Regions from separate parts of the Vibrio owensii genome, predicted to be linked through region 2. Evidence: predicted binding sites of a transcription regulator. Region 2 holds the regulator's gene; each other region holds the start of a gene.
What was found. Region 2 encodes CRP, which controls carbon source genes, mostly activating them, when cyclic AMP is high. Its sites were predicted from a motif close to TGTGANNNNNNTCACA; they were not measured.

Region 1 (3,513 bases), 1.7 Mb from region 2:
GTAATCTAGCACTGCTGCGTCAACACCCAGAAATCCGTGAGAAGCTAATTAGTCTATTCTCTATTGAGCGTGAGTTCGAAAAGAGCGATGATGTGGATACGCAACTGTACGATGGCTTCTTTTCACCAGCAGATCGCGCAGCGATGGACATCATTCGTGAAACAGATCCAAATAACCTTGCTGCGCTGGATATTGAGTTTGATGACAAACGCATCAAGCCATTGCTGTTCCGTTACCGTGCCCGTCACTACGCCGGCACACTGGATGAACAAGAACAAAGACGTTGGGCACAACACTGTCGTGAAGTTTTCGAAAGCCAAATTGAAGAGTACATGCTGAATTTAGAAAACTTAGTTCACGAACATGAAAGTGACGAAAAGAAGATAGCGATACTAAAATCCGTCTATCGTTATGTAGAGAGCTTAGCCTCCTAATTTCTTACCTTGTTCAAGCGCACCTTCGGGTGTGCTTGTTGTTTTATATGCTGTCAAAATGATTAAAGATCGATTACTACAGCTGGTCCATTTGCTCATTTCCCTCGCACTCATCATGGGAGCACTTGGCATCGGCAATACTATTCAAAAATTCACTGGCGTTTCTGTTCCTGGAAGTGTCATCGGCATGCTAGTGCTGTTTTTCTCTATGACCCTTGGCTTCGTCAAAGTCGAATGGGTTAAGCCTGGCGCGACGCTTTTCATTCGATACATGATCTTATTGTTCGTCCCAATCAGTGTTGGTTTGATGCAGCACTTTGATATGTTGTTGGCGAATGCGCTGCCAATCATTGCGAGTGCAGTAGGCGGCTCACTGATCGTATTGGTCAGCTTAGCGTGGTTCTTAGATTACTTGCTGAAGGAGAAACACTAATATGTGGTTACTTGTCACTATTGTGGTTTTCCTTGCCGCTCGTCAAATCGCAATTAAGGTTAACAACCCAATCGCAAACCCGCTTTTAATCAGCATCGCAGTATTGATCCCTCTACTCACCTTTTTGAAAGTGCCGTTTGAAACCTACTACGCCGACAACGAGTATATTAGCTTCTTGCTTCAGCCCGCTGTTGTTGCGCTAGCGTATCCGCTCTATGAGCAGCTACCTCAAATCAAAGCCAACTGGCGCATTATCGCACTGGCTTGCTCTTTGGGCAGCGTGATGTCGATGCTAACAGCGACACTGATCGCCGTTGCATTCAAAGCAGACATCAGCCTCATTGCAAGCTTAGTGGGCAAATCGGTAACCACCCCTATCGCGATGGAAATCTCTAGCCACTTAGGTGGTGAAGCTGCCGTTGCGGCTATTTTAGTGCTTATCGTGGGTTTATTCGGGGCGATTTTGGCTTACCCAATCTTCAACCTTATCGGCATTAAACACCCTATCGCTCGTGGCCTGACAATGGGTACTGTCTCTCACGCACTTGGGACAGCAACATGTGCTGAAAAACAGCCTGGTGATGCGGCTTTCTCATCTCTAGCTTTGGTGCTGTGTGGCATCATCACTTCTATTCTTGCGCCAAGCTTCTTTGCTTTGGCTGTTTGGTTATACCAATAAAGACCTCAATGACCTGCTCTACTTTGCTTCCCGATAAAGTGAGCAGGTCATAATCTCATCCAGAAAATTCGCAGTATGAATATACGTTGATATAGTTATTAGTGGGACAGAGATAACGTTAAATCGTCGTGAAATCGAATACATGTGTGAGCTCACTCTAATTATGTAACGTAAATTATCATTACACACATTAACGTGATCTAAAGCACAGAACATTTCCATCTTTCACATAGAATAACTGTCCATGCAATAACAAGGATTCAACATGAAAAGTCGCATTGAACAGGCGCTAGCAAGCGCTCCTGAAGCACTTTCAACACATCTTGCTCCTATCGTTCTCGCTGACGATTTTGATGCCACTATTTCTGAGCAACAGTTTGATGAGCTGCTGAACGCTACCAACCTTTCAGACAAAGAGCTTCGTGTTGCTCTACTTCCTTTTGCCGCAGCGTTTTCTTACGCTCCAATTTCTGAATTCTATGTCGGTGCGATTGTTCGCGGTCTATCTGGTCGCCTTTACTTTGGTGCGAACATGGAGTTTTTCGGCGTTCAACTGGGTCAAACCGTTCATGCTGAGCAGTGTGCGATCAGCCACGCTTGGATGAAAGGCGAACATGGTGTGAAAGACATCACCATCAACTACAGCCCTTGTGGTCACTGTCGTCAGTTCATGAATGAACTCACTACTGCAAAAGAACTCAAGATCCAATTGCCAGAACGCGAAGAAAAGTCACTACACCACTACCTTCCAGAAGCTTTTGGTCCTGCAGACTTAGGCATCGAATCTGGTCTAATGGCAGATGTAAAACACGAGTTTGTGTGTGATGAAGATGACGCTCTGATCCAAAAAGCGGTCAGCGCAATGAACATCAGCCACGCGCCTTACACTAACAACTTGAGCGGTATTGCTCTAGAGATGAACAGTGGTCGCGTATTCCAAGGCGCTTACGCAGAAAACGCGGCGTTCAACCCTAGCCTTCCACCGCTTCAGGTTGCACTGATTCAAATCCTGATGGCTGGTGAGCAGTTTGAAGACATCAAAGCTGCTGCTCTGGTTGAGAACTCGCAAGGCAAGATCAGCCACCTAGCCGATACTCAATCAACGCTAGAAGCGCTAAACCCTGATATTCCAGTGAGTTTTGTGAACGTTTAATTTATCCAAACGCTAAGCGAGAAGCTCTACCCAGTGTAGGGCTTTTTTATTATCAAAAAACCTTGCGCAAACGTTTGCTTCGTGCGTAAAAATCAGTATGATCCCCTGCAAATTCGGTTTCATCACTTTATTTTGTAAGGGAACACTATGTTCGGTACTGCTACTAGCACTCATGCTACCCGTGTATTACTTTTGGGCTCTGGCGAGCTTGGTAAAGAAGTGGCAATTGAATGCCAACGTCTTGGTTTGGAAGTGATCGCGTGCGACCGTTATGCCGATGCTCCGGCGATGCAAGTTGCGCATCGTAGCTACGTCATCGACATGCTTGATGGACAGGCACTGGAAGAGATCATCAATAAAGAGCAACCTGCTTACGTGGTTCCTGAAATTGAAGCTATCGCGACCGATAAATTGGTCGAGTTAGAAGAGAAAGGCTTGAACGTTGTTCCTACAGCGAAAGCAACTAAGCTGACAATGAACCGTGAAGGCATTCGCCGCCTTGCAGCTGAAGAGTTGGCCCTAAACACTTCCCCTTATCAATTTGCTGACAGCTTTGAGGACTTTAAAGCAGCAGTAGAACACGTTGGTATCCCGTGTGTTGTTAAGCCAGTGATGAGCTCTTCTGGTAAAGGCCAGAGCGTTATCAAATCAGAAGAAGATGTTCAAACGGCTTGGGATTACGCACAAGAAGGTGGTCGTACAGGTGCAGGGCGTGTGATTGTTGAAGGCTTTATTGACTTTGATTACGAAATCACATTGCTAACCGTGCGCGCAGCTGATGGAGTGCACTTTTGTGCTCCGATCGGACATCGTC
Region 2 (3,513 bases):
GTTTCCTGACAGGCACAGCATTAAAACCTAAGTTCTGGTTGGAAGAAGCCTTGCCTTCATATTACGAAAGTATCGCCGCAGACTACCTTTCTGCTGTATCCGTACCGCGAACACAGTAAACTACTGGGCGTGCCAGACATAAGGCTTCTGCACGTACTAAACATCATAAAAGTTTGAGGTATTTATGATCATTCCATGGCAAGACATTGCGCCAGAGACACTAGAAAACCTGATCCGCGAATTCGTGCTACGTGAAGGCACCGACTACGGCTCAGTCGAAGTTTCACTGCAAAGTAAAATCGATCAGGTCAAATCCCAATTAGAGAAAGGCGAAGCGGTCATCGTATTTTCTGAGCTTCATGAAACGGTTGATATCCAACTAAAAGCAAAGTTTTAGACCCTTCACATTTTACCGTATCCCACTCGATGACAAGGGCTTGTTACGTGCTATAGTGGGTTATCGACCGTGCAGCATACGTGTGCTGCACTTTACAGGTAAGTAATTTTCGACAAGGTTTGTCATGTCAGCGAAACACCCAATCATTGCGGTTACTGGTTCGTCCGGTGCCGGCACAACCACCACTTCTGAAGCCTTCCGTAAGATGTTCAATATGATGAACGTCAAACCAGCGTGGGTTGAAGGTGACAGCTTCCACCGCTTTACACGTCCAGAGATGGATGTCGAAATCCGCAAAGCGCGTGAGCAAGGCAAACACATCAGCTACTTTGGCCCACAAGCCAATGACTTTCCGGGGCTAGAAGAGTTCTTCCGCAAGTTCGGTGAAGATGGCACTGGCAGCGTGCGCCGCTATCTGCACACTTTTGATGAAGCCGTTCCATACAACCAAATGCCGGGCACCTTTACACCTTGGCAAGATCTGCCAGAAAACAGCGATGTGCTGTTCTACGAAGGTTTACATGGTGGCGTGGTAGATGGCGATGTCAATGTGGCGCGTCACGTCGATTTTCTAATTGGTATGGTACCGATTGTGAACTTGGAGTGGATTCAAAAGTTCGTTCGTGACACACGCGATCGTGGTCACTCAAGAGAAGCGGTGATGGATTCAATCGTGCGCTCAATGGACGATTACCTAAACTACATTACCCCGCAATTTTCTCGTACACATATCAACTTCCAGCGCGTACCGACCGTCGATACTTCTAACCCACTTAACGCCAAAGGCATTCCAAGTTTGGATGAAAGTTTTGTGGTGATCCGCCTACGCGGTATCAAGAATGTCGACTTCCCGTATTTGCTGGCGATGATTGATGGCTCATTCATGTCTCGCCATAACACCATTGTGGTTCCTGGCGGCAAGATGAGCTTTGCAATGGAGCTCATAGTAAGGCCGATTCTGCAACAACTCATCGAAACAGGGAAAATTGGCTAAAAACCTCCCTACTGGAGTGTTTACTTTTCATACCGTGATCATGTGCACAGTTTTGCTTACAAAATCTCAATCATGGCACGATTAAAATCAAGAAATCGTTTTCGAAAAAGGATACTATTTCTAACCGAAACACAAGAGAGCTTGCAGCATATAAAAAGTGCTCTTATTCTAGTAGGCCAATTCAGGCTTAGCTAAAATATGGATAGCGCAAGCGTACCCTGCAGAGGAAGTGAGATATTATGGTTCTAGGTAAACCTCAAACCGACCCAACATTAGAGTGGTTTCTTTCACACTGTCATATTCATAAGTACCCATCAAAAAGCACGCTAATTCACGCGGGCGAAAAAGCAGAGACTTTGTACTACATCGTTAAAGGTTCTGTTGCGGTTCTTATCAAAGACGAAGAAGGTAAGGAAATGATCCTTTCTTACCTAAACCAGGGCGACTTCATTGGTGAACTTGGTCTATTCGAAGAAGACCAAGAGCGTACAGCTTGGGTTCGCGCTAAATCTCCTTGTGAAGTGGCTGAGATTTCTTTCAAGAAATTCCGTCAACTTATCCAAGTTAACCCAGACATCCTAATGCGCCTTTCTGCGCAAATGGCTCGTCGTCTACAAGTTACTAGCCAAAAAGTGGGTGACCTAGCGTTCCTAGACGTAACTGGTCGTATCGCTCAGACTCTTCTGAACCTTGCTAAACAGCCAGATGCGATGACGCACCCAGACGGCATGCAAATCAAGATCACTCGTCAAGAAATCGGTCAAATCGTTGGCTGTTCTCGTGAGACAGTAGGTCGTATCTTGAAGATGCTAGAAGAGCAGAACCTAATTTCTGCGCACGGTAAAACTATCGTTGTTTACGGGACTCGTTAATCTCGATTAACGTTTAAAAAATTTAAAAGCCACCAAATGTAAGTTTGGTGGCTTTTTTGTTTTTTGGAATCGGGAACGGAAAGCAAAGAGCCGAGAATTGGGAACACTGTGTTCCGAGCGCGGACTTCGTCCTACGAGATAAAGCCCTCTCAGATTCCGAGAGTTAAAACCTCCCGCAGCGAAGCGTTTCCGAATCCACAGGTCATAACCCGTTCTGATATCCCAACAAACTCCAACCTTCGAAGCAGAAACGTTCAACACTCCAGAGTGCAAACCTCTCGAAGCGAAGCGTTCCCGCATCTCTAGTGCGTAGCACGTTCTCGATTCTTTCTACCCGTTGGTACTCTCGAAGATCTTATCTGCCGATGCCGCTACAAATCCTGGGTACAACTCACCGTTATCCATTGGGTAGCGCTTAGCAAACTCGTAGAAGCCTCCAGGAATAACCTCAACGCCTTCAGTAAAGGTCACTGGTACTTTGTCTGCCATGGTCGATGATTGCTCTAGTAGCACCTCTGGCGTACCTTTTACTTCACCGCCATTCTCGTTGATGGTGAAGCCTACTGTACGTAGGTGGTCGTTCACTTGCTTTACTTCTTCATGCTGATTGAGTTGATTCACACTCACTGTGAAGTGGTTCGCTCCGTAACCGTGCGCAGCAAGCCAAGAAGCGTATTCACTCTCTTTCGCCAAAGTTTGGAAGTCAGCATAACTGAGGTCCCACAAACGTCCGCCGTACAAGAAGTCACTGCCTGTCAGTTTAGAAGCATCAACCTGCTCTACCAGTTTATGAACGATGGCTTGTAGCTCTGGTGAGCACTCATCCACTTTCAATTCACTGATGAAGACTTTTGGTTGTTTCGGATCTGGGTGCTCAAAATGTTTTGCCACCAGTTTTTTGCTTTCAAATACGTAGTCACCACAGGCTTTGTAACCCACCGCTAGGAAAGGCTTCGCTAACGTTTCAATGCCTAGGGGAGCGACATTAAACGTACGTAGCGCAATATGATCATTAATCAGAGGCTCATCTTCTTGAAGAAGTTGATGGACTTTAGCAGCGGAAGGGCAAAGACGTTGAATGTAGTCTTGCCATAGCGATTCAAATAACACATCGGGCGTCATAACGACTCCTTGTTATGAAATGTAGAGTTAGGGGTAAGAGGAAGTTGACCGCTCGTTCACAGCCCTAAAGCTGTCCAGAATCACGAACGAGCGGCCATCAACCTGTGACGGTATCTGTGGCATAAGTG
Region 3 (3,513 bases), on a different replicon from region 2:
ACGCGACGTCGCTTTTAGCAAGAACCTCTGACACCTCTCGGTCTAACGCTTGTTCATTGACCTCGTAATGGATGTTCGCCATGACGCTTTCTGCGTTCAATGATAACGCCCAACCCTTAATGACCTCGGTCACGTCGGAAAATTTGGGTACTTCTTTGTACAGGAGCGGGATATTAAGCTCTGTAAGCTCTTCTTCAAGATGCGTCAAACGTCGTGCAATGAGATCCGCCTGCATGGGTGCCATGTGGTGTTCTTGCCATTGCTCTGGCGTTGCAACAAAACCGGCAACAACAGGCTGCCCAGAATCGAGAGCAGCCTTAAGCGCTGTGTGGTCTAACGTTCTTAGATCACGTCGAAACCAAACCAGAATCATGTCGTCTCCTTACGAGGGTATTTTTAGGCAGCGAAGTGCAACTTTTCTATCACTTCAGAAAACTGAACCTTTTCTGGAAGTTGTGTTTGTAAAGTGGTTAGCACTTCCACTTGCTTGATAGGCAGTGCTTTGTTTGAGAAGAAGTGGACGAATTGATAACGAGAGAGCACGTCATGGTCAATCAGACCAGAAACGTCTTCTACTTTATCGATCAAAGTAATGTGATAGCCCTGTTCACACAGTTTTGCTGCTTGTACCCAACTCTCTGAATCACGTGCTTGGTCAAAGCTAAGCAGTAAGCATTTACCCTTTGAGGACGCTTTGTTTTCAGAATCGACAACCAAGGCCAATCGAGTGATCAAACAAGTCTGGAACAACCCCAGTTGCAGAGAACGCTGCGACACTTTCACTAAGTCTAACGCTTCGAAAACTGGGTTTATCAGCTGTTCTATAACAATGTTAAGTGGGTATTCCTTTAATACACCAGATAACAAGGTTTCCGTTTTGCCACGGTTGAGTTCGGACAGGGCTTTCAGCATGGCTTCGGCTTCTTCCAAACGCTGAACGTCAGAGGCGACGTCAACATCGGACTCTTGACCCAATAATCCCTTAACTTTGCCAATCGCCACACCCTTGGCAAGCCACCCTTGGATCTCACGGATCGTATCTAGGTCTTGTTGGCGGTATAGGCGATGGCCTTTTTCTGTTCTCTGAGGTTGAATCAAGTTATAGCGTCTTTGCCAAGCTCTCAGGGTGACGGGTTTTACGCCCGTCAACTCTGATACATCTCTAATTGCGTATAGTTTTTCTTCTTGGCTACAATCCATAACGTAGTCTCATCTCCTGCGGGTATGGTTCTAAATATTTTTGTTTTTGTAGGTACTCATCTGGGTACGCATTGAGATAGTGCTTAATTAAGGTTAACGGGGCAAGCAATGGTAACAGGCCAGTTCGGTAGTCACTGATAACCGTCGCTAACTCTGCTTTCTCATCACTGCTCAGCGAACGCTTAAAGTAGCCTTGTAAGTGCATCAACACGTTGGTGTTATTTTTACGACTCGCGCGGTTTTGCAATGCCTTCATCAGGCCAAGGCGATATTCGCTGTAGAAGTCTTCGATTTCATAGTTCGCAACATCAGCCACTAATCGACCTAGAGAGCGGTAAGATTCTGGGTGGTGCGCCATCAGTGTTAGTTTGTAACGTGAGTGGAACTCGATGATCTTGCCACGGGTTGGCTCGCCGTCCATCGACTCATAAAAGTCGTTCAAGCAGTAAACGCGAGTAATGAAGTTCTCTTTCAATACAGGATCATTTAAGCGACCGTCTTCTTCTACTGGTAACCACGGCATTTTTTCCATCAAAGTTTTGGTGTACAAGCCAATGCCTTCTTTTGCAGCACTGTTCTTGCTGTAAACCTTCACACGTTCCATGCCACATGTTGGAGACTTAGCACATACGATGTAGCCACACAGCTGTTCCCCTTGCAGCTCGTTCACTTTGTTTTCTGAGTACGTCAGCATTTTATCGGTATGATCGTTTTCAGGATTCTTTGTTTCGACCAATGCAATGCGCTCTTCGTTGCTCACTAGACGAATGGTTGGGCGAGGCACTGTCATGCCAACACCGACTTCCGGGCATACGGGCACGAAGCTGAAGTACCCATCTAATTCTTTAGTAACGAAGTTGCTGATTTTGTGCCCAGAGTCGAAACGTACACGTTCACCTAACACACAAGAGCTGATACCTACTTTGATTGACGATTCCATGATGACGCATCCCTATACAAAATGTTTTGTTGTATAACTTATAGCAAGCCTTTCCAGATTGTACAAGAAAATAAATTGTACAATTTAACCGTTTTACTCAGTTGTACAGGAATTCGATCAGCACAATTTCAGAAAAAATTTAGGCGAAGAAAGGAAGAATTTGTGCGCGCAATCGACAAACTGCTCAAAAGCAAATCGATTGCCTTTTTGCTTTCAACAGATTTAGTTATCAACAGAATATTTAAACACTAAAACCGACCGTTTTGTGACTTAACTCTCAAGTACCCTTACCCTGTCCCGATATTATGGCCTCAACGAAAACGAACAAGTTCAACAGAATTGGTAATAGCATTCTATAATTGATGCGTTTTACCTGAACAAAACTTTGGAGAGCACTTATGGCAACCCCACACATTAACGCACAACCAGGTGATTTCGCTGAAACAGTTCTAATGCCAGGCGACCCGTTGCGCGCTAAATACATCGCAGAAACGTTCCTAGAAGATGTGAAACAAGTTTGTGACGTTCGCAACATGTTCGGCTTTACTGGCACTTACAAAGGCAAGAAAGTTTCTGTAATGGGCCACGGTATGGGTATCCCATCTTGCTGTATCTACGTGCACGAACTAATCGCTGAATACGGCGTGAAAAACGTTATCCGTGTAGGTAGCTGTGGTGCAGTACGTGACGACGTTAAACTAATGGACGTTGTTATCGGTATGGGTGCATCTACAGACTCAAAAGTTAACCGTATCCGTTTCAACAACCACGACTTCGCTGCAATCGCTGACTACGGTCTTCTAGAAGAAGCGGTTAACCAAGCACGTGCTCAAGAAGTACCAGTTAAAGTTGGTAACGTATTCTCTGCAGACCTGTTCTACACACCAGAAGCAGACCTGTTCGAGAAAATGGAAAAACTAGGCATCCTAGGTGTAGACATGGAAGCGGCTGGTATCTACGGCGTTGCTGCTGACCTAGGCGCGAAAGCTCTAACTATCCTAACAGTTTCTGACCACATCATCCGTGGCGAAAAACTAAGCTCTGAAGAGCGTCAAAAGTCGTTCAACGACATGATGAAAGTTGCTCTAGAAACAGCAATCAACATCTAAGAAACACCTAAGTAGTAAATAGCAGCCGGGGCCTGACCGGCTGCAAGAATTATCCCGAGGGGGCGATTGTGTCTAACGGCGAACTGCCAAGGGACGCAGATGGGTTACAACTCAACTTTTGTAAAACATTGGCGTGTGACAACTTTGGATTGAGTGATGCAAAGCGATACGTTTTGCAACATGCTAACCCTAAACGTCCGGCGATGGTATGCCGTGAGTGTGGAGCTTTCCCCCCCTTACTTAATAACCGCGATGTAGTGAACG
Region 4 (3,513 bases), 800 kb from region 2:
GGACCACAAATCCGTAGTCGCCCTGCCCATCCCAGAGCCAATTGAGTAACTGATCCATTTTTCCGACCTTTAAAGCAAATCGGAAGAAATATAACAGTTCTTAATCGATCATTCCGCTTTTAATTCTGGTTTGCTATAGATGAAAGCATCGCCGGTTAAGCTACCTTGTGCGCCATCTTTATCTAATGCACGGCCAATTTCAGTCATCGCCAACCAGCGGTTCTCACACCATAATGGTGATAATAAGGTTGGACGACGCGCAGCAGAAGAAACACGGTGGTAGATCACCTCTTTTGGTGTCATGCGGATCAATTCACTGGCAGTTGCGACGTAAGTTTCCAACTCTGGCGCTTCCAACCTTCCGGCACGCCATGCTTTTGCCATGGTGCTCCCTTCGACAATGTGCAAACCGTGCAGCTTAATGCCATCGGTGCCAACTTCGAGTACTTTACGCATCGTTTCAATGTTGTCGTCGCGAGTTTCTTTCGGTAAACCAACGATCAGATGGGTACAAACTTTAATACCCAAAGCACGAGCGCGTTTGGTGATTTCTGCATAGCACTCAAAATCATGACCACGGTTGATACGCTTGAGGGTGTCATTGTTGGCAGTTTGAAGACCGAGCTCTAGCCAAATCTCATAACCTTGATTCACATAGTCCGACAACAGATCTAATACTGCATCAGGAACGCAATCTGGACGAGTGCCCACACAAAGGCCAACAATGTCTGCCGCCTTCAGAGCTTCCTCGTACATGTTTTTTAGGACTTGTACTTCTGCATAGGTACTGGTGTACGCCTGAAAATATGCCAGATACTTCTTCGCTCGATGGATCTCTCCCGCGCGATCTTTCAGTTGATCGTGGATGCTTTTGATCTGTACTTCTTCGTCAGCAAACGAAGCCACATTACAGAATGTACAACCACCTCGGCCAATCGTGCCGTCGCGGTTTGGGCAACTAAAGCCACCATGTAAAGTCAGCTTATGGACTTTTTCGCCGTAACGACGCTGAAGGTCTTGGCCTAATGTGTTGACCAACTCATGTAACTGCATAGATTCTCACCAATAGTAAACCGTAATAAATCTCACTACGATTCATGTAACTAAATTACATCCCTGCAAGAAAAAACAAATAATTCTAGTCAATTCAAACAAACAGGTAGCGGTGTGAAATCAATAAAACTGCATAAAACCAACTTAAAACCTGCAATGTTGCGCAAGTGTTAAACAAAAAGTGAATATTTAAACGAAAAAATTGGGTCACAAAAGCGACTTTTCGTTGCATTCTCAAGTCACAAAATTGTAGGATACTTACACAACCCCGTCGTTTTTGTGACTTTTATTACAACATCAACTGCGGGAATTGTCGGCGATACCCCGCTCCCACCTATATAAGTCACTAAATTGTGGCAATAAATAAAGGGATATCACCAAGGATTGTTTTTCTCGCAAAATTTTTCCTGCGAGATACGGAAAGGAATCAAGACTGGTCAACCTCGGCCAGTGGCGAATCATAAATATAAAGGACAAGACGCAAAGAGCGCACCTAAGGCAGTCGAGATCTGTCCGGGATTCTTGCGTCGACATTGAACTGGAAGGATGTATCTATGGTAGATAGAGAGCAAAATTCACAGGGTCTGTACACTCCGGAGCTGGAGCATGACGCTTGTGGTATCGGTTTTGTTGCTCACCTTAAAAACCGTAAATCTCATGAAGTAGTGACTCAAGCATTGGATATGCTGGCTCGCATGGAACACCGTGGTGGTCAAGGTTGTGACCCATGCAGCGGTGACGGTGCGGGTATCTTGCTACAAAAACCTCATGAATTCCTATTAGAAGAAGCCGTTAAGTTAGGCATTAAATTGCCTTCGTTTGAAAAGTATGGTGTTGGTGTCGTTCTTTTCCCGAAAGACGAATACAAACGCGAACAATGCCGTGACATTCTAGAACGTAACGCACAGCGTCTAGATCTTGAAGTTATCGGCTACCGTGTATTGCCAACCGACAACTCAATGATCGGTGCAGACCCACTAAGCACAGAACCTCAGTTTGAGCATGTGTTTATCTCTGGTGGCCCTGGCATCACACCTGAAGAGCTAGAGCGCAAACTGTACGTACTTCGTAACTACACTGTACGTGTTTGCCTAGAAAGCGTTTCGAACATTGGTGACGACTTCTACATTAACTCCATGTCTTACAAGACATTAGTGTACAAAGGTCAGTTAACGACCGAGCAAGTACCTCAGTACTTCCTTGATCTGCAAAACCCGACCATGGTGACTGCACTAGCACTTGTACACTCTCGTTTCTCTACCAATACCTTCCCGAAATGGCGTCTTGCACAGCCTTTCCGTTACATTGCCCACAACGGTGAAATCAATACAGTTCGCGGTAACTTGAACTGGATGAAAGCCCGTGAAGCAATCCTAGAATCAGACCTATTTACTCAGGCTGAAATCGACATGCTTCTTCCAATCTGTCAGGAAGGCAGCTCGGATTCATCTAACTTCGATATGGCACTTGAGCTCCTAGTTCTTTCTGGTCGCAGCCTGCCACACGCATTGATGATGATGATCCCGGAAGCATGGCAAGAAAACAAAAACATGGATCCTAAACGTCGCGCGTTCTATCAGTACCACGCGAACATCATGGAACCATGGGATGGTCCAGCTTCAGTATGTTTTACTGATGGTGTTCAAGTGGGTGCGACACTAGACCGTAACGGTCTGCGCCCTTCTCGCTACACAGTGACCAAAGATAACTTCCTAGTGATGGCATCTGAATCTGGTGTTGTGGATATTGAACCAGAGAACGTAGAGTTCCGCGGTCGTCTACAACCAGGTCGTATCTTCGTTGCAGACCTAGAGCAAGGTCGCATCATCTCTGATGAAGAAGTGAAAGACACCATCGCAACGGCGCAGCCTTACGAAAAGTGGGTAGAAGAAAACCTGCTGAGCTTGAAGAAGCTACCAGATGCGAGCAACCAGTTCAGCCAACCTTCTCCAGAGCGTTTGTTGCACCGTCAGCAAGCTTTCGGTGTGAGCACTGAAGAAGTGAACGAAATCATCGTTCCAATGGCGAATGATGCGAAAGAGCCATTATCGGCAATGGGTGCTGACTGGCCTCTTGCGGTTCTATCTCATCAATCTCAGCACCTTTCAAACTACTTCAAGCAGCTGTTTGCACAGGTAACTAACCCACCGATCGACCCGATCCGTGAGCGTATGGTTATGTCGCTGAACACTTACTTGGGTAAAGACCAAAACCTTCTGACTGAAACACCACTTCACTGTCAGAAAGTAGAATTGGAATCACCTGTTCTGGCGAACTCAGAGCTTGAAAAACTGCGTGCGATCGATAACGAGCACCTACAAGCGAAGACGCTGGATATCGTATTCCAAGCTAATGAAGATCAAGGCAAGCTTGAGCGAGCACTAAAACGTATCTGCCAATACGCAGAAGACGCGGTTATCGATGGTTACTCAATCATCCTTCTAACTGACCGTGCAGTGA

Region 1: a site for CRP is predicted at 1,692-1,707, ahead of cdd (cytidine deaminase). Genes of this name have one in related genera too.
Region 3: a site for CRP is predicted at 2,405-2,420, ahead of deoD (purine-nucleoside phosphorylase). Genes of this name have one in related genera too.
Region 4: a site for CRP is predicted at 1,332-1,347, ahead of gltB (glutamate synthase large subunit). Genes of this name have one in related genera too.

What each region holds. Positions count from the first base shown of each region.
Region 1 covers NZ_CP019959.1:310,220-313,732, forward strand. The annotation lists gene sbcB (exodeoxyribonuclease I) at 1-434, shown strand, start outside; gene A9237_RS01360 (CidA/LrgA family protein) at 493-867, shown strand; gene A9237_RS01365 (LrgB family protein) at 869-1,546, shown strand; gene cdd (cytidine deaminase) at 1,812-2,699, shown strand; gene purT (formate-dependent phosphoribosylglycinamide formyltransferase) at 2,847-3,513, shown strand, end outside.
Region 2 covers NZ_CP019959.1:2,137,195-2,140,707, reverse strand. The annotation lists gene A9237_RS09770 (hydrolase) at 1-119, shown strand, start outside; gene A9237_RS09765 (YheU family protein) at 185-397, shown strand; gene A9237_RS09760 (phosphoribulokinase) at 522-1,391, shown strand; gene crp (cAMP-activated global transcriptional regulator CRP) at 1,631-2,263, shown strand; gene A9237_RS09750 (DUF1338 domain-containing protein) at 2,594-3,385, opposite strand.
Region 3 covers NZ_CP019960.1:301,653-305,165, reverse strand. The annotation lists gene phrB (deoxyribodipyrimidine photo-lyase) at 1-373, opposite strand, end outside; gene A9237_RS18035 (MerR family transcriptional regulator) at 397-1,200, opposite strand; gene A9237_RS18030 (YbgA family protein) at 1,190-2,140, opposite strand; gene deoD (purine-nucleoside phosphorylase) at 2,539-3,249, shown strand; gene A9237_RS18020 (lactate dehydrogenase) at 3,318-3,513, shown strand, end outside.
Region 4 covers NZ_CP019959.1:1,339,171-1,342,683, forward strand. The annotation lists gene A9237_RS05955 (sensor domain-containing diguanylate cyclase) at 1-58, opposite strand, end outside; gene mnmL (tRNA modification radical SAM protein MnmL/YtqA) at 109-1,053, opposite strand; gene gltB (glutamate synthase large subunit) at 1,608-3,513, shown strand, end outside.